DNA from 3 places in the Mesorhizobium sp. WSM4820 genome. Region 2 is predicted to be linked to each of the others. Evidence: predicted binding sites of a transcription regulator. Region 2 holds the regulator's gene; each other region holds the start of a gene.
The links. Region 2 encodes PhoB, which activates phosphate uptake and scavenging genes when phosphate is short. Its sites were predicted from a motif close to TGTCATNNANCTGTCAT; they were not measured.

Region 1: a site for PhoB is predicted at 2,526-2,542, ahead of ugpB (sn-glycerol-3-phosphate ABC transporter substrate-binding protein UgpB). Genes of this name have one in related genera too.
Region 3: a site for PhoB is predicted at 3,800-3,816, ahead of AC0L2R_RS31950 (RNA degradosome polyphosphate kinase). Genes of this name have one in related genera too.

What each region holds. Positions count from the first base shown of each region.
Region 1 covers NZ_JBVVQN010000017.1:108,026-115,967, reverse strand. Annotated here, with positions in the region: gene ugpE (sn-glycerol-3-phosphate ABC transporter permease UgpE) at 1-176, opposite strand, end outside; gene ugpA (sn-glycerol-3-phosphate ABC transporter permease UgpA) at 185-1,069, opposite strand; gene ugpB (sn-glycerol-3-phosphate ABC transporter substrate-binding protein UgpB) at 1,153-2,463, opposite strand; gene tlpA (thiol:disulfide interchange protein TlpA) at 2,705-3,391, opposite strand; gene argH (argininosuccinate lyase) at 3,426-4,826, shown strand; gene AC0L2R_RS25055 (hypothetical protein) at 5,056-5,262, shown strand; gene lysA (diaminopimelate decarboxylase) at 5,315-6,583, shown strand; gene AC0L2R_RS25045 (ArsR/SmtB family transcription factor) at 6,652-6,954, opposite strand; gene AC0L2R_RS25040 (threonine/serine dehydratase) at 7,005-7,942, shown strand, end outside.
Region 2 covers NZ_JBVVQN010000018.1:3,928-11,869, forward strand. Annotated here, with positions in the region: gene AC0L2R_RS25245 (sugar ABC transporter permease) at 32-1,351, opposite strand; gene xylF (D-xylose ABC transporter substrate-binding protein) at 1,492-2,532, opposite strand; gene AC0L2R_RS25255 (ROK family protein) at 2,799-4,046, shown strand; gene phoB (phosphate regulon transcriptional regulator PhoB) at 4,178-4,867, opposite strand; gene phoU (phosphate signaling complex protein PhoU) at 4,884-5,591, opposite strand; gene pstB (phosphate ABC transporter ATP-binding protein PstB) at 5,627-6,442, opposite strand; gene pstA (phosphate ABC transporter permease PstA) at 6,455-7,942, opposite strand, start outside.
Region 3 covers NZ_JBVVQN010000032.1:17,629-25,570, forward strand. Annotated here, with positions in the region: gene AC0L2R_RS31925 (amino acid ABC transporter permease) at 1-329, shown strand, start outside; gene AC0L2R_RS31930 (amino acid ABC transporter ATP-binding protein) at 351-1,154, shown strand; gene AC0L2R_RS31935 (TIGR02117 family protein) at 1,258-1,944, shown strand; gene AC0L2R_RS31940 (FAD-dependent monooxygenase) at 2,173-3,399, opposite strand; gene AC0L2R_RS31945 (zinc-finger domain-containing protein) at 3,415-3,660, opposite strand; gene AC0L2R_RS31950 (RNA degradosome polyphosphate kinase) at 3,979-6,180, shown strand; gene ppx (exopolyphosphatase) at 6,180-7,715, shown strand; gene AC0L2R_RS31960 (DoxX family protein) at 7,778-7,942, opposite strand, start outside.

The sequences.
Region 1 (7,942 bases), on a different contig from region 2:
CTGTAGTTGTTCCAGAGCTGGCCGCCGGGCAAGAGCGGCAGCGGCGGCCTGAGGATGGTTTGCAGCGTGTGCGTCGAGGCAACGAACGTGTAGTAGATCGGGAAAGCCACGATCAATATGCCGAGGATCAGCACGGCATGGGCGATGAAAGTGCGGAGCGGGGACTGGCCGATCATCGCTGCCCTCAACCGTAGTGGACTTTGCGTTCCACGTAGCGGAACTGGATGGCGGTGAGCGCAATGACGATCGCCATCAGGATGACCGACTGCGCCGCCGAGTCGCCCAGGACCAGATTGACGAAGCCGTCATTGTAGACCTTGTAGACCAGCGTCTCGGTCGCCTTGCCCGGCCCGCCGCCGGTGACGGCATGAACGATGCCGAACGTGTCGAACAGGGCATAGACGGTGTTGACGACCAGCAGGAAAAAGGTGGTCGGCGCGAGCAGCGGGAAGACGATGGTCCAGAAGCGCTTGGTCTCGCCGGCGCCGTCCATGGCCGCCGCCTCGATCAGCGTTTTCGGCACTGCCTGCAGACCGGCGACGAAGAACAGGAAATTGTAGCTGATCTGCTTCCAGGCAGCCGCCGACACAAGCAGGATCATGGCGTGGGTTCCGTTGAGCAGCGGATCCCATGCGATGCCGAGGCTTCTCAGCAAATACGCCAACGAGCCGATCGAAGGATTGAACAGAAACAGCCACAGCATGCCGGCAATCGCCGGCGCCACGGCATAAGGCCATATCAACAGCGTGCGGTAGAGGCCTTTGCCGCGCACCGCCTTCTCGGCCATGACCGCAAGCAAAAGCGCCACGCACATCGCGACGATCGCGGTCGCAAGCGAGAACACCACGGTGACCTTGATCGAATTGAGGTAGGCCGGATCGGCCAGCACCTTGCGGAAATTGGCAAACCAGACGAACCTGGTCCTCAGCCCGAACGGATCCTGCCTGAGCATCGACTGGTAAAGCGCCTGACCAGCCGGCCAGTAGAAGAAAACCAGTGTTATGGCGAGTTGCGGCGCCACCAGCAGGTAGGGCAGGATCTTGTTGGGAAAGACGACGCGGGGAGACAGGCTGATTTCCTTCGCTATCTCGGGGACGCCCACGCGAGCTCGCGTGGGCGATATTCAAACAGACACCAACCGAGATAATCCCGTCAGTTCTCCAGCGCTTCCTTGATTGCGGCGTTGCCGCGCGTGACCGCGTTATCAAGCGCCTGCTGAGCGGTTTGCTGGCCGGCCAGCATCTTCTCGAACTCCTCGTTCTGGATATCGCGCACCTGCGGCAAGTTCGGCAGGCGCACGCCCTTCGAGTTGTCGGTCGGCGCCTTGCCCGTCATCTGCAGGATGGGTGTCTCACGGCCGGGGTTCTTGTCATAGAAGCCCGATTTCTTGGTCGCCTCGTAGGCAGCGAGCGTCACCGGCAGGTATCCCGACTTCTGGTGCAGATATTCCTGCACATCGGTCTTGGACAGGTAGGCGAAGAATGCCGCAACGCCCTTGTATTGCTCGTCCGACTTGGCGCCGAACACCCACAGGCTGGCGCCGCCCGGCGTGGTGTTCTGCGGTGCGCCCTTGGCGTCGCTGTCGTAGGGAAGCTGGCCGATGCCATAGTTCATGCCGGACTTGACGATGTCGCCGAGGCCGCCCGACGATTCGGTGAAGATGCCGCATTCGCCGGCGAGGAAGATCTGCTTGGCTTCGGAGGTACGCCCGCCATATTTGAATGTGCCGTCCTTGGCGAGGTCTGCGAGCGCCTGGAAGTGGTTGACGAAAATCGGCGCGTTGATCTTGAGTTCGACATCACCGCCGGCCAGACCGTTCTGCTGGGTCGCCCACGACACATCATTCCACGCCGCAAAATTCTCCAGATGGATCCAGGTCAGCCAGGTCGAGGTATAGCCACAAGGGGCGGCGCCGCTCGTCTTGATCTTCTTGGCGGCTTCCCACACCTCGTTCCAGGTCTTGGGCGGGTTGTTCACGTCGAGGCCGGCCTTCTGGAAGATATCCTTGTTGTAATAGAGGATCGGCGAGGAGGAGTTGTAGGGAAAGGACAGCATGGTGCCGTCCGGCTTCGAATAATAGCCGACGATACCGGGCAGGTACTGGCTCTTGTCGAAGGTCATCCCGGCACCGGTCATCACCTCGGCCACCGGCTTGATCGCACCCTCGGCCGCCATCATCACGCCGGTGCCGACGTCGAACACCTGGAGGATGTCGGGCGCCTGGCCAGCGCGGAAAGCGGCGATGCCGGCGTTCAGCGTCTCCGGATAGGTGCCCTTGAACACCGGAACCAGCTCATAGTCGCTCTGGCTGCCGTTGAAATCCTTGGAGATCTTGCCGACGACCTCGGCGTTGGCGCCGGTCATGGCGTGCCACCAGCTGATCTGCGTGACGGCGAAGGCGGAGGTGGTGGAAAGCAGGGTCAAGGTGGCGGCGACACCGGCCGCGAAGCCGAAGAACTTCATGTTTCATCTCCCGTTTGTCATTGGCGAAAGGGGCACTCTCGCAAAGCCAATATGTGCCGCCCGTGACAATTGGACAACGGTTTTGTTGCGGACCGATGAACTTGATTTCCACTTAAAGTGGCGTGCGCTTCGAGATGAGAGCCGATGGAAAGCAATTGAAAAGCCGGCTTACCAATCGAACAACGATGACGACCGGCAATCGCCGGCGCCTCCTAAAGAGCGCACTATTGCGCGACATGCGTTAGTCCGACTTGCCGAGCGCCGTCTCGACCAGCCGCCTGGCGTCGGGGCTCGACCATTCGGCCGGGCCGTTCATGTGGGCAATCAGGCAGCCTTCCGAGTCGATCAGCGTGGTGACCGGCAGGCCGAGCGCCAGGCCGCGTGTCTTGAGATCGTTGAACAGCGCCATCGTCGAATCACGGTAGTAGCCGAGCGCCTTGACGCCGGTCTCCTCGAGGAACTTCTTCGGTTTAGCGTCGTCGCCGGCATCGACATTGACCGCGACGACCTCGAAAGCATCGCTGCCCATTTCGTTCTGCAGCGCGTCGAGCGCCGGCATTTCGGCGCGGCAAGGCGCGCACCATGTCGCCCACAGATTGAGCAGCACCGTCTTGCCGGCATGGTCGGCGAGCGTCATCGGCTTGCCGTCGGGGCTGTTGAAGGCAAGACCCTTCAGCGATTGCGGCGGATCGGCCGGCAAAAGTGCTGCAACCTGGCCGGTGGCAGCCGCCGCGACCGTCTTGGCGCGGTCGGCCTTGGCGGCGCAGGCGACATCGTCCTTGCTGTCGCCAACGGCGACTTGAGCGGGGGCGTTGTTGCCAGAACCGCTTTCGCTGACATATACCGCGACCGCGCCGGCAAGCACGCCTGCCACCAAAGCGGCGAGGATGAGGCGCGGGGCCGGGAAAAATCGATTGCCGTCTGCCATTTTTAAAACTGCTCCGGAAGCACGGGTTATAGCGATGAGCGACAAGAAGGCCAGCAACCAGATGTGGGGCGGACGTTTTGCCTCGGGTCCGGCCGCGATCATGGAAGCGATCAACGCGTCGATCTCGTTCGACCGCAAACTCTACGCGCAGGATATCAGAGGCTCGATCGCCCACAGCGAGATGCTGGCGCAAACCGGCATTATTTCGGCGGCCGATCAAGAAAAAATCGCTCACGGGCTGAACACGATCCTGGCAGAAATCGAAGCCGGCACGTTCGAGTTCTCGACCAGGCTGGAAGACATCCACATGAATGTCGAGGCCCGCCTTGCCGAGCTGATCGGCCCGGCTGCCGGCCGCCTGCATACCGCCCGTTCGCGCAACGACCAGGTGGCGGTCGATCTCAGGCTATGGGTCAAGGACGAGTGCTTTCGCGTCGCCGAGGCGCTGAAGGGCCTGATTACGGCGTTCCTGGAGCGGGCCGAGGAGCATGCGGCAACGGTAATGCCGGGCTTCACCCACATGCAGGCGGCGCAGCCGGTAACCTTCGGCCATCACTGCATGGCCTATGTCGAGATGTTTTCGCGCGACCTGTCGCGTGTTCGCGACGCGATCGAACGGATGGACCAAAGCCCGCTCGGTGCGGCCGCGCTTGCCGGCACCAGCTTTCCGATCGACCGGCACCAGACGGCCAGGGCGCTCGGCTTCCGTGAGCCGATGCGCAATTCCCTCGACAGCGTTTCGGACCGCGATTTCGCGCTCGAGTTTTTGGGGCTGGCGGCGATCTGCGCGACGCATCTGTCGCGGCTAGCCGAAGAAATCATCATCTGGTCGACGCCGCAATTCGGCTTCGTCAGGCTGTCGGACTCATTCTCCACCGGCTCCTCGATCATGCCGCAGAAAAAGAACCCCGACGCCGCCGAGCTGGTGCGCGGCAAGACCGGCCGCGTCACCGGCCATCTGGTCGGCCTGCTGACTGTCATGAAGGGCATGCCGCTGACCTACGGCAAGGACATGCAGGAAGACAAGGAATCCGTGTTCGACGCCGCCGAGACGCTCGACCTGATGCTGGCGGCGATGACCGGCATGGTGCGCGACATGACGGTGAATGCCGCCGCCATGAGGAAGGCCGCCGGGTCAGGCTATGCGACCGCGACCGATCTCGCCGACTGGCTGGTGCGCAGCCTCGGCCTGCCGTTCCGCGAGGCGCATCATGTCACCGGCCGCGCGGTAGCGCTGGCCGAAGAGAAGAAGATCGGGCTCGACAGGCTGCCGCTGGAAGACTTGCAATCCATTCACCCCGGCATCACGGCGGACGTGTTTTCCGTGCTTGCCGTGCAGAACTCGGTGAAGAGCCGCACGAGCTTCGGCGGCACCGCGCCATCGGAAGTGAGGAAGCAGATCCGCTACTGGAAAAAGCGCATTGCGAGGGCGTGATGCTCGTGCGGTGAATCCGAAATTCGCATCACGTTGGAGCAGCGCGGCGAGCGAATTTCGGATTCAAAAGCCGCACGAGTAATTCAATGAATTCTAGTGTGGTTTTTGGATTTGAAGTTCCTCAACGCGAATGCCGTCAATGCCGGGAACTTCAAATCCACCACACTAGGTGCAATGCCGGAAAAACTCGGCTAAAAGCGGCGGGCAAAAGTTTCGGACGGATGGATCGATGACCGCAAGCAGGATTTTGGTGACGCTGACGCTGCTGGCGGCGCTGGCATCCGTAACGGCCTGCGGCAGGAAAGCCGGGCTCGATACGCCCTATGAGGCGGCCGTGCAGGCGCGCAAGGATGCCCAAAAGGCAGAGCAGCCCGTGCCGCCGGAGCCGGAAAAACCGGTCGAGGACAAGAAGTTCATTCTCGACCCGTTGATCTAGAGCCGATGAGATCGGCCGATCTCATCGTGCTCCAACTTCCGGAACCACTCTCGTGAACCATTTCGACTACCGCGACGGCGTGCTGCATGCCGAGGACGTGGCGATATCAGAGATCGCCGCAAGCGTCGGCACGCCGTTCTATTGCTATTCGACGGCGACGCTGACCAGGCATTTCCGCGTGTTTGCGCAGGCCTTTGCCGGGCTCGACGCGCTGGTCTGCTACGCCATGAAGGCGAATTCCAACCAGGCTGTGCTAAAAATCCTGGCCAAACTCGGCGCCGGCGCCGACGTGGTCTCGGAAGGCGAACTGCGCCGCGCGCTGGCCGCCGGCATTCCGGCCAACAAGATCCTGTTTTCCGGCGTTGGCAAGACCGCGCGCGAAATGGATCTTGCGCTCTCGGCCGGCATTTTGTGCTTCAACGTCGAATCCGAGCCGGAACTGGAATTGCTGTCGACCCGCGCCGCGGCGCTGGGCAAGGTGGCGCCGATCTCGCTGCGCATCAATCCGGATGTCGACGCCATGACCCACAAGAAGATCTCCACCGGCAGGGCCGAGAACAAGTTCGGCATTCCCTGGCAGAAGGCGCGAAAGGTCTATGCCCGCGCAGCTGAGCTGCCTGGCATCAAGGTCACCGGCATCGACACGCATATCGGCAGCCAGATCACCGAATTGCAGCCCTTCGACGACGCCTTTGCGCTGCTGGTGGAGTTGGTCGGCGTGCTGCGCGCCGACGGGCACGCCATCGAGCATATCGACCTCGGCGGCGGCCTCGGCATTCCCTACCGCGTCGACAATAGCCCGCCTCCCCTGCCGGACGCTTATGCTCAGATCGTCAAGAAGCACGTCGCCAAGCTCGGGCTGAAGGTGATGTTCGAGCCGGGCCGGCTTATATCAGGCAATGCCGGCATCCTGGTCTCCCAGGTGATCTTCGTGAAGGAGGGCGACGCCAAGAATTTCCTGGTCGTCGACGCCGCGATGAACGATCTGATCCGGCCGACGCTCTATGACGCCTTCCATGACATCAAGCCGGTGGTGCAGCAGCCGGCCGCGGGGCCGCGCATGACGGTCGACGTGGTCGGCCCGGTCTGCGAGACCGGCGATTATCTCGGCCTCGACCGCGACCTGCCGCGGCTGAAGGCCGGCGACCTGATCGCCGTCGCCACCGCCGGCGCCTATGGCGCGGTGCAGGCCGGCACCTACAACACCAGGCCGCTGGTGCCTGAAGTGCTGGTCGACGGCGACCGTTTCCATGTCGTGCGCCGGCGCCAGACCTATGACGAGCTGATCGGCCTGGATTCGCTTCCTGATTGGCTGGAATAGACCCATGATCCCGAAAAAGTCGGTTTCGGAAAAGATCATGGTCAAACAAGAATGGATCGTCTGCAGCGCTACAGCCGGTGCTGAATCAGCGCCCTGGTCTCGGCGATCCTGCCCTCGTCGCGGCGATAGAACGTCCACTGCTTGATACGTTTGCTGCGCAGAAGGCCCGCCTGGGTCAGCACCCGCATATGCTCGCTGAGCGTCGCCTGGGTAATCCCCAGCTTTTCGGCGATCAGCAGCGCGCAGACGCCGTCCTCGACCAGATCGCCATCCGTCTGCGGCGGAAAATGCGCGCGCGGATCCTTCAGCCAATCGAGGATTTGCAGCCTGCGCTCGTTGGCGATCGCCTTGAAGACATCAACCTCTTGCATTTAGCCATTTTGCTAAGTTACTAAGTGATGTCAACCCTTGGGAGCAGACCATGCTGAACGGCAATAGCATCACCCGCGAACGCATCGCCGCAATGGAGCCGCGCATCCGGCCATTCGTGCGCCACACGCCGGTGCTGCGCGTCGACATGGCCGATTTCGGCCGTCCGCCTCTTGGCATCGACCTGAAGCTCGAATGCCTGCAGCATTCCGGCTCGTTCAAGGCGCGCGGCGCCTTCACCAATCTTCTCGAGCGGCCGGTTCCCGAGGCTGGAGTCGTCGCGGCATCGGGCGGCAATCATGGTGCCGCGGTCGCCTACGCCGCCATGCGGCTTGGCCACAAGGCAACCATCTTCGTTCCCGAAGTCAGCCCGCCGGCCAAGCTGGAACGGATCCGCGGCTATGGCGCCGAGTTGGTCGTCGGTGGCGCACGCTATGCCGAAGCGCTGGCCGCCAGCGAAGACTTTGCCGAAAGGTCCGGCGCGCTGCAGATCCATGCGTTCAACCAGGAGGAAACGCTGATCGGGCAAGGCACGCTCGGCCTCGAGATCGAGACCGACCTGCCTGAACTCGACACGCTGCTGGTCGCCGTCGGCGGCGGCGGCCTGATCGGCGGCATCGCCGCCTGGTTTGCCGGCCGCATCAGGATCATCGCCGTCGAGCCGGAGGGCGCGCCGACGCTTCATCGCGCCTTCGAGGCCGGCCGGCCCGTCGATGCGCCGACTGAGGGCATCGCCGCGGATTCGCTGGCGCCGAAGCGCGTCGGCGAAATGATGTTTCCGATCGCCGAGGCCTTCGTCGAGCGTTCCATACTGGTCAGCGACGACGAGATCATCGCCGCGCAGACGGCGCTTTGGGACCGGGTGCGAATCATCTCCGAGCCGGGCGGCGCCGCGGCCTTCGCGGCGCTCCTGTCGGGCCGCTACGCGGCGGCTGCGGGCGAGCGTGTCGCCGTGCTGGTCTGCGGTGCAAACGCCGATCCGGCTAGATT
Region 2 (7,942 bases):
GCTGATCCGGACCTTTGGCTCGGGATCATGCTCAGACCCGCTTGCGGTAGACGGTGTCGAGCCAGACGGCGACGACCAGCACGGCGCCGACGACGACGCTCTGAAGCGGTGAATCGATGCCGAGCAACACCATGCCGGACTGCAGCGACTGCATCAGAAGCGCGCCCAGCATGGCACCGAGCACCGTGCCGGAGCCGCCGGCCAGCGACGTGCCGCCGATGACGGCTGCTGCGATGACCAAGAGCTCGTCCAGCGTGCCCAGCGCATTGGTCGCCGCATTGAGGCGGGCCGAAGCAATTGCCGCGCTGATCGCGGCCAGAACGCCCATGATCATGAACACTTTCATGGTCACCCAGCGCGTGTTGATGCCGGCGAGTTCCGCCGCTTCCGGGTTGCCGCCAATGGCAAAGACGTAGCGGCCGAAACGGGTGCGCCGGGTGATGAAGGTCATGACGATGCCGACTGCGACCGCGATCAGCACCGGTATGGCGATGCCATGGGCAATGAACAGCCCGCCTTCGGGGATGGTGATGCCGGTCCGCTGGGCGTATTGGCGAACGATGCCGATCGGCCACGGATAGGAATTGGCGATCCAGACGGCGCCGAGGATGGCGGCGCAGGCGACAACACCAAGCAGGCTCTCCGCCCAGACCGGGCGCAGCGGAAACCTGAAGCGCTTGCGCTGCGACCGGCCGTTGAGCAGCATCAAGGCGACAGCCACACAGGCGAGAATGCCGACGAACCAGCTTGCGGTCGCCCCGATCGAGCCACGCGGCCCGCCACCCATCAGCTGGAAGGTGGCATCGAGCGGCGCGACGGTGCGCCCGCTCGTCATCAGCCACGCCATGCCGCGCCAGATCAGCAGGCCGCCCAGCGTCACGATGAAGGCCGGAACCTCGAGATAGGCGATGATAAAACCCTGAAGCGCGCCGATGATGAGGCCGAGCGCCACGCCGGCAGCCAGTGCGATGACCCATATCCAGGGATTTCCAAGCTGGAATCCCATGACGCGGATGAGGAATTCTGCCTGCGCAACGCCCATCACCATGCCGATCACGCCTTCGACGGAGCCGACCGAAAGATCGATGTTGCGCATCACGATGACCAGCACCATGCCGGTCGCCATGATCGCGACCGAGGAAGTCTGCACTGACAGGTTCCAGAGATTGCGCGGCGTGAGGAAAAGCCCACCCGACAGGATGTGGATCCCAACCCAGATGATCAGCAGCGCGCCGACCATGCCGAGCATGCGAATGTCGAGCTCGGTTGCCTTGAGGAAACGGCCGAAAGGGCTGAGCTCGGATTCCCGCGCCCGATCGGCAGCCGGCGTGTTGGAAGTCGTGTCGGTCATGATGTCCTCCCACCGTTGCCGTCTGCCGCGGATGCCGGAAGCAGCATAAACGTTACCCGCGAGACGCGGGAAAACAACTCTTTTGAAAAAAACGCCGCGGCCTGAAACCGCGGCGTCTCAGGTTTTTTGGCGAAGGCGGATCAGTTGCAGACCGAGACGGTGCCCGCCGCCACGCCGGCGCAGACCTCTTCCTGCTTGATCCAGCCGGCGTCGATGACGACGTTGAGATTGTCCCTGGTGATGGCAATCGGCGTCAGGAACAGCGACTTGACGACATTGCCGCCGGGCGTGGTGAAGTCCTTGACGCCGGCAATATCTGTCATCGGCTTGCCGTCGGCCAGCTGCGAGGCGATCTCGGCAGCGTTCTTGCCGAGCTCGCGCGCGTCTTTCCACACCGAGACGGTCTGCGTGCCGAGCGCGATGCGGTTCAGCGCGGCATGGTCGCCGTCCTGGCCCGAAACCGGGACGGATCCGGCCAGGCCTTGCGCCGTCAGCGCCGCGACGACGCCACCGGCGGTGCCGTCATTGGCGGCAACCACCGCATCGACCTTGTTGTCGTTGGCGGTCAGGAACTGTTCCATGTTCTTCTGGGCGTTGGCGGGGAGCCAGCCGTCCGTATAAGCCTCGCCGACATTCTTGATCTTGCCGCTGTCGATGGCATCCTTGAGCACTTCCATGGAGCCGGCGAATAGGAAATCGGCATTCGGGTCGGCGCCCGAGCCCTTGATGAAGACGTAATTGCCTTCCGGCGCCACCTTGAACACTTCGCGGGCCTGCATGCGGCCGACTTCCTGGTTGTCAAAGGTCAGATAAAAAACGTCCTTGTTCTCGATCAGCCGGTCATAGCCGACGACCGGAATGCCTTCGTCCAGCGCCTTCTGCACCGCCGGACCGATGGCCGAGGCATCCTGCGCAAGGATGATCAGCGCGTTGGCGCCCTGCGAGATCAGGCTCTCGACGTCGGTCAGCTGCTTGCCGGGATTGGACTGTGCGTCAGCGGAAATATATTTGTCGCCGGCGGCCTCGATCGCCGCCTTCATGGCGGCTTCGTCGGTCTTCCAACGCTCTTCCTGGAAGTTCGACCACGAAACGCCAATGACCTTATCCTTGGCCTGCGCGGCCGACGCGAGCGTCAGCGACATGGCGACCCCCGCCAGAATGGCGGCTGCGAATCTCTTCATGATATTCCTCCCTGCGCCGCGTAGGGCGCGACCAACTGGCCCGAAGGCCGGCACAAAGGCTCCTATTTTTTCGAGCCTCGAAAAAATACTGGTCCAACGCCGAAGCACTGTCAACACCAATTCTGATGGATTTTGACGTCCTGTCGGTCTTTTTTTCGAGGCTCGGAATAAATAATGACAGCCCCTTCTGCTTCTGCCAGTATTTGTCGGACATTACCGACGGCTTCCGATTCATGAGCGGCCGCGGCGGTGAGGAGGAAACAAAAATGTCGGTGGGAATCCGTCATGACGATCTGCGCCGGCGCAACCGGGCGATGGTGATTTCGGCCGTGCGCCGGGCAGGCCAGCCGTCGCGGACCGAGATCGCCGCGACCACCGGCCTCAGCCATTCGACCATATCGGCGATCTCTGCCGACCTGATCCAGGAAGGCATCCTGGCCGAGAGCAAGGCGAGCGAGACGGTTTCGCTGAAACGCGGCCGGCCGCAGGTCGGCCTCAGCCTCAATCCGCAAGCCGCTGCGGTGTTGGCCGTCGTGTTGTCGCTGAATTTCCTGTCGGTCGCCGTCATCGATTATGCCGGACAAGTGGTCGCCGAGGACCAGCGCCGGCTGGACACGCTGACCATGTCGCGCGACGCGCTGATCGGCGAATGTGTCGCCATCGTCCGACGCCGGCTCGAAGATCCCGACCTCGATGTCCAAAGCGTCGCCCGCATCGCGCTGGCAATCCAGGGCATCACCGATTCCCATGCGCGCGCCATGTTGTGGTCGCCGATCACGCCGCAGACGAACATCGCCTTCGCCGACATTCTGGAACGCGAGTTCGGCATCCCGGCCATCATGGAGAACGACTGCAACATGATGGCCGTGGCGCTGCGCTGGCGCCACCCGGATCGCTACCGCGATGATTTCATCGCCATCCTGCTCTCGCACGGCATCGGTATGGGGCTGGTGCTGAAGGGCGAGCTGTTCACCGGCACCCACTCCTCGGGCGGCGAATTCGGCCACATGATCCATCGGCCGGGCGGCGCGCTTTGCCGCTGCGGGCGGCGCGGCTGCGTCGAGGCTTATGCCGGCAACTACGCCATCTGGCGCAACGCAAGGCTGTTGAGCGAGAACGCAGAGCCGGTCGCCGATGTCAGCGACGCCGAGATGCGGGCACTGGCGGCCCGGGCGCGCGAGACGGACGGACCGGAGCGCGAAGCCTACCGCAAGGCCGGCGAGGCGCTCGGCTTCGGGCTCGGCAGCCTGTTTGCGCTGATCGATCCGGCGCCGGTGGCCATGGTCGGCGCCAGCGCTGCCGCCTTCGACCTGATCGAGCCGGCGCTGCGCGAGGCCATCGCCCAGACCGCCGGCGGCCAGCATTCGGGTTCGATTTCCTTCGACACCGAGCCGAATGAGTTGCCGCTGATCCGCGAAGGCTGCGCCATGCGGGCGCTGAGCTTCGTCGATCAGGAGATTTTCGCGCCGAGCATCCAGGCACGAGCCGGCTCGGTCGGAAAGAACGTGGCTTGAATCCGAAGGCAGGGATTCCCGGGTCGCGACTTGGGGTGTGTTGAGATTCAGGTCAGGCCGAGTCGAGAATGGTGGGTTCCGAGATCCGGAGCGGAGCGTACTTTGGGGTACGCCGGAAGCGCAGGTATCAGCTAGTCTTCCCTGATCGCATAGCCGGCGCCGCGGATGGTGCGGATGACATCGGGCATGCGACCATTGTTGACCGCCTTGCGCAACCGGCCGACATGGACGTCCACAGTGCGCTCGTCGATGTAGATCGTCTCGCCCCAGACATTGTCGAGCAACTGGCTGCGCGAGAAGACCCGACCCGGGTGCCGCATCATGAATTCGAGCAGCCGGAATTCGGTCGGCCCGAGCCGGATCTCGCTCTTCTTGCGATAGACCCGGTGCGATTCACGATCGAGCATGATGTCGCCGACCTTGAGCACGCTGGACAGCACTTCCGGCTTGGCGCGGCGCAGCAGCGCCTTGACCCTGGCCATGAATTCCGGTGTCGAGAACGGCTTGACCAGATAGTCGTCGGCTCCGGTCGAAAGGCCGCGCACCCGGTCGCTCTCCTCGCCGCGCGCGGTCAGCATGATGATCGGCAGCCGCTCGGTTTCGGGGCGCACCCGAAGCCGCCGGCAAAGCTCGATGCCGGAAACCGCCGGCACCATCCAGTCGAGCACCAAAAGATCGGGCACGTTTTCCTGCAGCCGGATTTCGGCCTCGTCGCCGCGCGTCACCACCTCGACCTGATAGCCTTCGGATTCCAGATTGTAACGGAGGAGGACGCCCAGCGGCTCTTCATCCTCCACCACCATGATGCGCGGCGCGATCATCGGCCGGTCACTCCTGTCATGTCGCCGGCGCCGACATCGTCGTTTCGTCGAGCTTCGGGCGATCCGCCGGCAATTGCTGCCCGGTCACGACAAAGTAGGCGTTTTCGGCGATGTTGGTGACGTGATCGCCGATACGCTCGAGATTCTTGGCGCAGAACAGAAGGTGCGTGCAGGCGGTGATGTTGCGCGGATCCTCCATCATGTAGGTCAGGAGCTCGCGAAAAACCGCCGTGTATTTCACGTCGATCTTCTGGTCGTCGGCGCGCAGTTCCTTCAACGCGCCGGCATCGCGCGACACATAGTGCTCGACCACGCCGCGCAGCTGCACAAGAACGAGATCCGCCATCGCGTCAATACCGTGCGACAGATTACGCGGCGTCGCGCTCTGCCCGACTGCGCTGACCCGTTTGGCTATGTTCTTGGCCAGATCGCCGATGCGCTCGAGATCGCCAGCCATGCGGATTGCGCCAACCACGGCGCGCAGATCCTGCGCCATCGGCTGCCGCTTGGCGATCAGCGTGATGGCGCTGTCATCGAGTTCGCGCTGCCGCGCATCCATGATGGCGTCGTCCGAGACAACGCGCTGCGCCATCGCATTGTCCGACGCAAGCAGCGCGCGGATCGAGGCCGCTACCATTGCGGCGGCGAGCTCGTCCATGTCGCGGATCAGCCGGTCGATGTGCTCCAGTTCCTCGTCGAAAGATGCGACGGTGTGTTCACCCATGGTGCTGTCCTCGTGTTCGAAATTCGCCGGACCGCTCAGCCGAACCGGCCGGTGATGTAGTCCTGGGTGCGCTTGTCGTCGGGGTTGGTGAACATCTTGTCGGTCGCGCCCTCCTCGACCAGATAGCCGAGATGGAACATCGCCGTGCGTTGCGACACGCGCGCCGCCTGCTGCATCGAATGGGTGACGATGACGATCGTATAGTTCTGGCGCAGTTCGTCGATCAGTTCCTCGACGCGGGCGGTGGCGATCGGATCGAGCGCCGAACAGGGCTCGTCCATCAGGATCACTTCCGGCGACACGGCGATGGCGCGCGCAATGCACAGGCGCTGCTGCTGTCCGCCGGACAGGCCGGTACCCGACTCGAGCAGGCGATCCTTGACCTCGTTGAACAGGCCGGCCTTCTTCAGGCTCGATTCGACGATGCCGTCCAACTCGGCCTTGGTCCTGGCCAGGCCGTGAATGCGCGGACCGTAGGCGACGTTTTCGTAGATCGACTTCGGAAACGGGTTCGGCTTCTGGAACACCATGCCGACGCGAGCTCGCAGCTCGACGACATCGATTTTCGGGTCGTAGACATCCTCGCCGTCGAGCGTGATCTTGCCGCTCACCCGCGCGATATCGATGGTGTCGTTCATTCGGTTCAGGCAACGCAGGAACGTCGACTTGCCGCAGCCCGATGGGCCGATCAACGCCGTCACCTGATGCTCGCGGACATCGAGATCGACGTCGAACAGTGCTCGCTTCTCGCCGTAGTGAACGGAAACCTTTTCGCCCTTCATCTTGATCGAAGGGGCGTTGCTTGCGCTGCTCAGTTTCTGCTCGACGCCGGCTTCCGTCATGATGTTCATATCCTCTACTCCTTACCAGCGCCGCTCGAAGCGCCTGCGCAGTATCACCGCGATGGCATTCATGATGACCAAAAACACCAGCAAAATCAAAATCGCCGCCGAAGTCTTCTGCTGGAACCCCGCTTCCGGGAAATCCGCCCACATGAATATCTGCACCGGCAGGATCGTTGCGGGATCGGTGAAGCCGCCGGGAATGTCGACGATGAAGGCGACCATGCCGATCATCAGCAACGGCGCGGTTTCGCCCAGCGCATGCGCCATTCCGAGGATGGTGCCGGTCATGATGCCCGGCATCGCCAGCGGCAGGACGTGATGGAATACGGTCTGGACCTTGGACGCTCCGATGCCAAGCGCCGCCTCGCGGATCGACGGCGGCACGGCGCGCAGCGAAGCGCGCGAGGCGATAATGATGATCGGCAAGGTCATCAGCGCCAGCACCATGCCGCCGACCACCGGGGCTGAGCGCGGCATGCCGAAGAAATTCAGGAATACGGCAAGTCCAAGCAGGCCGAAGACGATCGAAGGCACCGCCGCCAGATTGTTGATATTCACTTCGATCATCGTCGTCAGCCGGTTCTTGGGCGCAAATTCCTCAAGATAGATCGCCGCTGAAACGCCGATCGGGAAGGCGATGGCGAGGGTTACGATCATGGTCAGGAACGATCCGACGACCGCGCCCCAGACACCGGCCAATTCCGGCTCGCGGCTTGCGCCGGTGAAGAAGAAGATCGAGTTGAACCGGCTTTCGATCAGGCCGGCGCTCTTCAGCGTGTCGAGCCAGACGATCACCTTGTCCGAAATCTTTCGCGATGCTTCCGGCGTCTCGATGACGCGCAGGAATGCCTGGCCGCTCGCGGCGGGCGCCGTGCTGTCCAGCGCCTCGATCACCGTGCCTTTTGCGATCACCGTGCCGTTGGCCGCAGGCGACAGCGAGGTCAGCTTGACCGTGCCGCCATTGAACGCGACCAGCAGCGACGACGCCCCGCTCGTCAGCGTAAACATGCCGTTTTCGCCCTCGGTCGCACCATGGCCGCGCGCCAGCGCCAGCATGGCATCGTCGCCGAAGGTCAGATCGATGTCGCCGCTGGTTCCCGAAGGCGTGACGCTTGTCGAAATCGCTTCGTCCGAACCGACGTCGGCAAGCAAACCCTTGAGATAGAGGTCGGCAAAATCGTCAAGTGGAACCGCATAGTCCACCGTTCCTCCGAGCATCCCCGGATCAGCCGCAATATCCTTGCGCAGGAACACGCCTGTGCCGGTGGAAATCAGCCCGCGCAGCAGGCGCTTGTCCTGGCGGCTCGTCACATCCGGAAATTTTGCCGTAAGCGCTTCCTGAGCGATGGCGTCGTAGTTCACTTCATCGAGTTTCGCCGGGTCGACCTTGGCCGCTGAAAGATCGATCGGCAGCGTCACATAGTTCTGCCGCAGCGCTGGAATCGCCTGAGTGACGATCGTCGACAGGAGCAGCACAAGGAACAAGCCGGCCAACGCGACAGCCGC
Region 3 (7,942 bases), on a different contig from region 2:
GCCAGTACGAGGGTGCGGATTCGCTCGGCCTCGGTTACTGGCAGAAAATGGGCCTGATCGTGCTGCCGCAGGCGCTGAAGCTGGTCATTCCCGGCATCGTCAATACCTTCATTGGCATGTTCAAGGACACCAGCCTGGTTTCGATCATCTCGATGTTCGACCTGCTCGGCGTCGTCAAACAGAATTTTAACGACCCCAACTGGGCAACGCCGCAAACGGCCAGGTCCGGCCTGGTGTTTGCTGCCTTTGTCTTCTGGCTGTTCTGTTTCGGCATGTCGCGCTATTCGATGTTCACGGAACGCCGGCTCGACACCGGCCACAAGCGCTAAGAACAAAAAAGGGAACCTTCCATGACAATAGAAAATGCAGTCAGCGCGGAAGAGATCAAGGTCAATGCCGCCAAGATGCAGGTTTCCACCACCGATGTCGCCATCGACATCATCGCCATGCACAAATGGTACGGCGAATTCCATGTGCTGAAGGACATCAACCTGAAGGTGATGCGCGGCGAGCGCATCGTCATTTGCGGCCCTTCGGGCTCGGGCAAATCGACGATGATCCGCTGCATCAACCGGCTGGAAGAGCACCAGAAGGGCAAGATCATCGTCGACGGCAAGGAATTGACCAACGATCTCAAGAAGATCGACGAGGTGCGCCGCGAGGTCGGCATGGTGTTCCAGCATTTCAACCTGTTCCCGCATTTGACCATCCTGGAAAACTGCACGCTGGCACCGATCTGGGTGCGCAAGACGCCGAAGAAGCAGGCCGAGGAAATCGCCATGCACTTCCTCACGCGCGTCAAGATTCCGGAACAGGCCAACAAATATCCCGGCCAGCTTTCCGGCGGCCAGCAGCAGCGCGTCGCCATCGCCCGCTCGTTGTGCATGAATCCGCGCATCATGCTGTTCGACGAGCCGACCTCGGCGCTCGATCCCGAAATGATCAAGGAAGTGCTGGAGACGATGGTTGGCCTCGCCGAAGAGGGCATGACCATGCTCTGCGTCACCCACGAGATGGGCTTTGCACGCAAGGTCGCCAACCGGGTGATCTTCATGGACCAGGGCCAGATCGTCGAGCAGAACACGCCAGCCGAGTTCTTCGACAATCCGCGCCACGAGCGCACAAAACTGTTCCTGTCGCAAATCCTGCACTGATTGCTCTCACGCGAATCAAAAGAGCCCGGCCGAAACCCTGCCGGGCTCTTTTGCGTCTGAGCCGTCAGCAAACGATTGCGCCCCGATTGCGAGGCCGTCCCTCATGAAAAAGCCGTCCCTCGTGAAAAAGCTTGGGCGTTTTCTCGCCATTCTGGTGGTGGCAATCGTGCTTGCCGTGGTTCTGGGCACATTCATTCCACGGCCGCTCTTGCAGGCGGCCGCCGCCGATCCCGCCGCCATCAGGCACGTCCTGGTGCTGAAAAATCCGATCCACACAGATATCGCCATCCCGGTCGATGACGACGTGCGCAAGCGCTTCCATTTCCTGGTCGGTGGCGGCATTCCGGCCGACATGGCTGGGGTCCGCTACATCGTCTTCGGCTGGGGAGGCCGCGCCTTCTATCTGGAGACGCCGACCTGGTCGGAACTGAAGGCGGCGCCGGTGATGAAGGCGCTGACATTGGACGCATCGGTGATGCATGTCGATGTCGCCGGAAACATTGTCGAGCCGCACCCCGACGTCGCCGGCTTCGACATCAGCGAGCAGCGTTTTGCAGCGCTGCTCGATTTCATCGCGGCGAGTTTCCAGCAAGGGCCGAACGGTCCGATCCTGATCGAGAATGCCGCTTATTCCAGGTTCGACCGCTTCTACGAAGCCAACGGCCATTTCAATGCGCTGGCTGGCTGCAACACCTGGACAGCGGCGGCTCTGCGTATCGCCGGCCTGCGGACAGGCTGGTGGAATCCGCTGCCGACCTCACTCGACCTGTCGATGCGGATTTATAATTGATGCTGCGGGTAATCAGCGCCTCATTGCGGCGCGCCCCCCTCTGTCCTGCCGGACATCTCCCCCACAAGGAGGGAGATATTCAGTTTCGGCGCCGCGCTTCATCCTGCAACGTTGGAGATTGGCGAAAGCCGAGGTGACGGCCGATCTCCCCCCAAGTGGGGGAGATGCCGAATCTTGGCAAAGAGGGCAGGACAGAGGGGGGCGCTGTCCCGCCAACCGGTCGAGCTTTCATTGCCGATCGCCATCCGGCGGCCGCCAGCCATAGAGCCAGTCGAGATCGGCCGCGAGCTTTTCCGGCGAGCGCCACTTCAGGAACAGGTTGCGCGCGACCGCCACCGGCCCCGCTGCATGCCAGGCGAGCCTGTTCACCGCACCGCGGCGGGCGACCTTGGCGATGCGCGGGCGGCGCATCTTTTCCCAGGCGGCAAGCGCGCCCCACGGATCGGCGGGCGCGGCAGCGACAAAGCCGGCAAGGGTTGCGGCATCCTCGATCGCCATCGCCGCCCCCTGCGCCGCGAACGGCGTCATTGCATGCGCCGCATCGCCGATCAGCGCGATGCCGGCGGGTGTCGTCCATGGTTGTGCCTGGTCGACCGTATGGATCGGCCACGCGGTCCACGGGCCCGCATCCTCGACAAGCCGGGCCAGCGCTGCCACCGTGCCAAGCATGGCGCCGAGGAGTATATTGGGATCAGCGTGGCCCGACCAGCGCTCGGCGATGACCTCGCCCCTGGTGAAGGCAGCCAGGTTGAACGCCATGCCGTTGCTGACCGGATAGGCGACGAGGTGGAAGCCGGGATGCAGGAAGGTGGTCACGCAATTGGCGGCGCCGACCGCCGCAAGGACTTCTCCTGCGACACTGCCTGCACTGATCGTAGCGCGCCAGGCAAGCTCGCCCGAAAACCGGCTTTTGGCCGCAAACCCGCCAAAAGCCCGGATCGCCGACCAGACGCCGTCGGCGCCGATCAGCAGAAAGCCGCCGGCTTCGACTGTCTTGCCGGCAATCTCGACTGTTGCCGTGGCATGGCGCGGTCCTGTGGCGATGTCGCCGACGCGCGCGCCGGTGACGAGACTGATGTCCGGCCGTTCGGCAAGGCGCGCCATCAGTGCATCTTGCAGGTCAGCCCGATGAGCGACGAGATAAGGCGCCTGCCAGCGGCCTTCGGCCGCTTCGCCAAGCGGCACCCGCGCCAGCTCACGTAGCGTGGCGGCGTCCTTGAGCACGACCGCCTCCGGCCGCACCGCCGCCGGCAACAGCCGGTCGAGCACGCCGAACTGGCGAAGGATGCGCGTCGCGTTGGGTGAGAGCTGGATGCCGGCACCGGCCGCTTCGAGGCGCGGCGCCTGTTCGAACAGCCGCACCAGATAGCCGCGCTCGGAAAACGCCAGTGCCGCGGTCAGTCCGGCGACGCCGGCTCCGGCGATAACGACCTGCCGGGACCGGGTGTCGTCCATCGGATGGCGTGCGCGTCAGGCGGCCTGGTGGATATAGAGGCATCCGGCAGGCTGTGTTTCCGTCGCCTTCAGCTTTGGCGAATAGCGAAAAAGCGTCGAGCAATAGGGGCAGACCTTTTCATTGTCGTCGCCCATGTCGAGAAACACATGTGGATGGTCGAAGGGCGGGTTAGCGCCGGTGCACATGAATTCCTTGACGCCGATGTCGATTGCCGGATAGCCCGCATCGTTTTGGAAATGGGGAATGGAACCGCCTGCCATCGTCGTCTCCTATATTTGCCGCATGACCCCGGCTCATGTGCAAAATCAAAATTCCACCGCGTCCTTTGCGCGTCCAAAGGACGCGCCGCGCTGCACCTGGATTGCATCTGGATCATAAGCAGTCTCTTTGCAAGATCGATGAAATCAAACTGTCGTAAAAGCCTGTCACAGGATAAGCTAAGCCGGTTAAGGCATGGCCCCGAAACCGAATTCGGTTTTGCTGGGGATCATGCGTAGCTTAAGTGGTGGGAGCGTCCTTTTGCGCGTCCGCGACGACGCGCGACGCTGTGGCCAGCGGGTGCGAAACGAGCAGGAACCATGAACGAACTAAAGCCGGTGCAGAGCGAATTCACCACTGTCGAGGTGGCGAGCCCAGAGGGCGGCAATCCGGACCGCTTCGTCAACCGCGAGTTTTCCTGGCTGCAATTCAACCGCCGCGTCCTCGAAGAATCGCTGAACGCCAACCATCCGCTGCTCGAGCGGGTGCGCTTCCTGTCGATTTCGGCCGCCAATCTCGACGAGTTCTTCATGGTCCGTGTCGCCGGTCTCGCCGGCCAGGTTCGCGAAGGCATCACGCTGAAGAGCGCGGACGGCCGCACCCCTGAACAACAGCTGGAACAATTGCTGCGCGAGGTCGAGCGCCTGCAGGAGGACCAGCAGAACAGCCTATCCGCTCTGATGCTGCTGCTCGACAAGGAAGGCATCGAGAGCATCAGCCGCGATGGGCTGACCAAGGACGAGAAGACCTGGCTCGAGGATCATTTCCAGGAGCAGGTGTTTCCGGTGCTCACACCGCTGTCGATCGACCCGGCGCATCCGTTCCCGTTCATTCCCAATCTCGGCTTCTCGATGGCGCTGCAACTGCGCCACCGCAGGAATGGCGAGGAGATGAGCGCGCTGTTGCGTCTGCCGGTGGCGCTCAAGCGCTTCATCCGCTTGCCTGACCGCAAGCATCATGTCCGCTTCATTCCGCTGGAAGAAGCGGTCGGCCTCTATATCGGCAAGCTGTTCCCCGGCTACGAGGTCAAGGGCTCCGGTACGTTCCGCATCATCCGCGACAGTGACATCGAGGTCGAGGAGGAGTCCGAGGATCTCGTGCGCCTGTTCGAGACGGCGCTGAAACGGCGTCGTCGCGGCTCGGTCATCCGCATCGAATTCGACAAGCTGATGCCGGCCGAACTGCGCGAGTTCGTCGCCGGCGAGCTTGGCGTCTCATCGAGCCGGATCAGCGTGCTCACCGGTCCGCTGGCGCTCAGCCAGATTTCCGAGATCGTCGCCATCGCCCGCGACGATCTCAAATTCAAGCCTTACAATCCGCGCTTTCCCGAACGCATCCGCGAGCACGGCGGCGACTGTTTCGCCGCCATCCGCGAGAAGGACATCATCGTTCATCACCCCTACGAATCCTTCGACGTGGTGGTGCAGTTCCTGCGCCAGGCGATGGCCGATCCGGAAGTGGTGGCGATCAAGCAGACGCTCTATCGCACCTCGAACGACAGCCCGATCGTGCGCGCTTTGGTCGACGCGGCGGAGGCCGGCAAGTCGGTGACCGCGCTGGTCGAGCTCAAGGCGCGATTCGACGAGGAAGCCAACATCCGCTGGGCGCGCGACCTCGAGCGCGCCGGCGTTCAGGTCGTGTTCGGCTTCCTCGAACTGAAGACCCACGCGAAAATGTCGCTGGTGGTGCGGCGCGAGGACGGCAAGCTGCGCAACTATGTGCATCTCGGCACCGGCAACTACCATCCGGTCACCGCGCGCATCTACACCGACTTGTCCTTCTTCACCACCGCTCCGACAATCGCCCGCGATGTCGCCCAGCTGTTCAATTTTATCACCGGCTACGCCGAGCCGACCGAGGAGATGCGGCTAGCCATCTCGCCGTTCACGCTGCGCAAGCGCATCCTCAAGCACATTTCGGACGAGATTGCCCATGCGCTGGAGGGCAGGCCGGCCCGCATCTGGATGAAGATGAATTCGCTGGTCGACCCGATCATCATCGACGCGCTCTATGACGCCAGCCGCGCCGGCGTCGAGGTCGATCTCGTCGTGCGCGGCATCTGCTGCCTGAGGCCCCAAGTGCCGGGCCTGTCGGAAAACATAAGGGTCAAGTCGATCGTCGGCCGCTTCCTCGAACACAGCCGAATCTATTGTTTCGGCAACGGTCATGGACTGCCGTCGGACGGGGCGATCGTCTACATCTCATCGGCCGATTTGATGCCGCGCAATCTCGACCGTCGCGTCGAAACCATGGTGCCGATCACCAATCCAACGGTGCATGAACAAGTCATCGGCCAGATCATGCTGGGCAACATCATGGACAACCAGCAAAGTTTCGACGTATTGGCTGACGGAACCTCCCGGCGCGCCACGCTCGAGGAGGGCGAGGAACCGTTCAACGCGCAGGAATATTTCATGACCAATCCGAGCCTCTCCGGACGCGGCGATGCGCTGAAATCGCATGCGCCCAAGCGCATCGCGCAGTTCAAGCGCCGCAAGAAAAACGCCGCAGCGACCGGCTGATGATTTCAACGTCCCAGGGCCGGCTTCAGGACCGCCGACCGCTGTCCATCATCGACATCGGGTCGAACTCGATCCGGCTTGTCGTCTATGAGGGGCTGGCGCGCTCGCCAACCACGCTGTTCAACGAAAAGATGCTGGCCGGCCTCGGTCGCGGCATCGTCTCGACCGGAAAGCTCGATCCCGAGGCGGTGACCCGTTCGATGGAGGAGTTTCGACGTTTTCGCGCGCTGTCCGAGCAGGCCGGCGCCGAGCATATGTATGTGCTGGCGACCGCCGCCGCCCGCGAGGCGGTCAACGGCCCCGATTTCATCCACCGCGCCGAAGATGTGCTCAAGACCGAGGTCCAGGTGCTGAGCGGGCGCCAGGAAGCCCACTATTCCGCGCTTGGCGTCATTTCCGGCTTCCACCCGGCCAACGGCATCGCCGGCGACCTCGGCGGCGGCAGCCTCGAACTGGTCGACGTCGATGGCGAGGCAATCGGCGACGGCATCACGCTGCCGCTGGGCGGCCTGCGCCTGCAGGACATGGCCAAGAACTCACTGGCCCATGCGGCAAAGATAGCGCGCGACGAGCTCGCGAAGGCAAGGCTGCTGAAAGGCGGGCAGGGCAGGCCGTTCTATGCCGTCGGCGGCACCTGGCGAAACCTCGCTCGGCTGTACATGGAAATGACCAGCTATCCGCTGAGCGTCATGCACCATTACGAGATCGGCATCGACAGCGCTGCGAACTTCCTCAAGCAGGTCGCCAAGGGCGAGATCGAGAAGATAAGGGGTATCGAAGGCGTCTCGAAGAACCGCCGCTCGCTGCTGCCTTATGGCGCCATCGTGCTGCAGGAGATCATGGCGGCGATGCAGCCGTCAAAGATCATCGTCTCGGCGCTGGGCGTGCGCGAGGGCTTTCTCTATTCGCTGCTCGACAAAGCCGAGCAGAAGGCGGATCCGCTGATCTCGGCCTCGGAGGAACTCGCCCGGCTGCGTTCGCGCTCGGTCACCCACGCGCATGAGCTTGTCGAGTGGACGGGCAAGACCTTCGCCGCCTTCGGCATCGAGGAGACGGTCGACGAGGCGCGCTACCGCCAGGCCGCCTGCCTGCTTGCCGACATCGGCTGGCGCGCGCATCCCGAATATCGCGGCAAGCAATCGCTCAACATCATTGCCCACGCCTCCTTCATCGGCGTCGACCATCCCGGCCGCGCCTTCCTGGCGCTGGCCAACGCCTACCGTCATGATGGCGTCTTCAACGAATCGATCGCGCCGGAAATCAAGGCACTGGCAACGCCGCGCTATATCGAGCGCGCCCGTGTGCTGGCCGCGGTGATGCGCGTCGTCTACCTGCTGACGGCGGCAATGCCGGGCGTCATGCCGCGGTTGAAATGGGCGAGGCGCGGCAATGGCGTGCTGGCGCTGGTGCTGCCGGCGTCGCTGGCCGACCTTTACGGCGAGCGGCCGGCCGGGCGACTGGCGCAACTGGCGAGGGTGACCAATCGCCGGCTGGTGCTGGCGGTCGAGGGCGGCCCCACTATGCCAGCCAAGTAGTCTGGCTCAGTCAAGTAATTCGGCTCGGTCAAATAATTCGCTCGGTCCGGCAGTTGTGTCGGTCAAGTCGTTTCAGCGCCGATCCGAAGCATCCGCCCGTCGATCGAGTAGGCGCCGGCGCCTGCCATTGCCAACGCCAGAAAACCGCCCGATAGCGCGATGTCCTTCATCAGCATCTGCGAATGCATGAAGGTCAGCGTCGGATCGTCGCCGCCCTGGCCATAGTG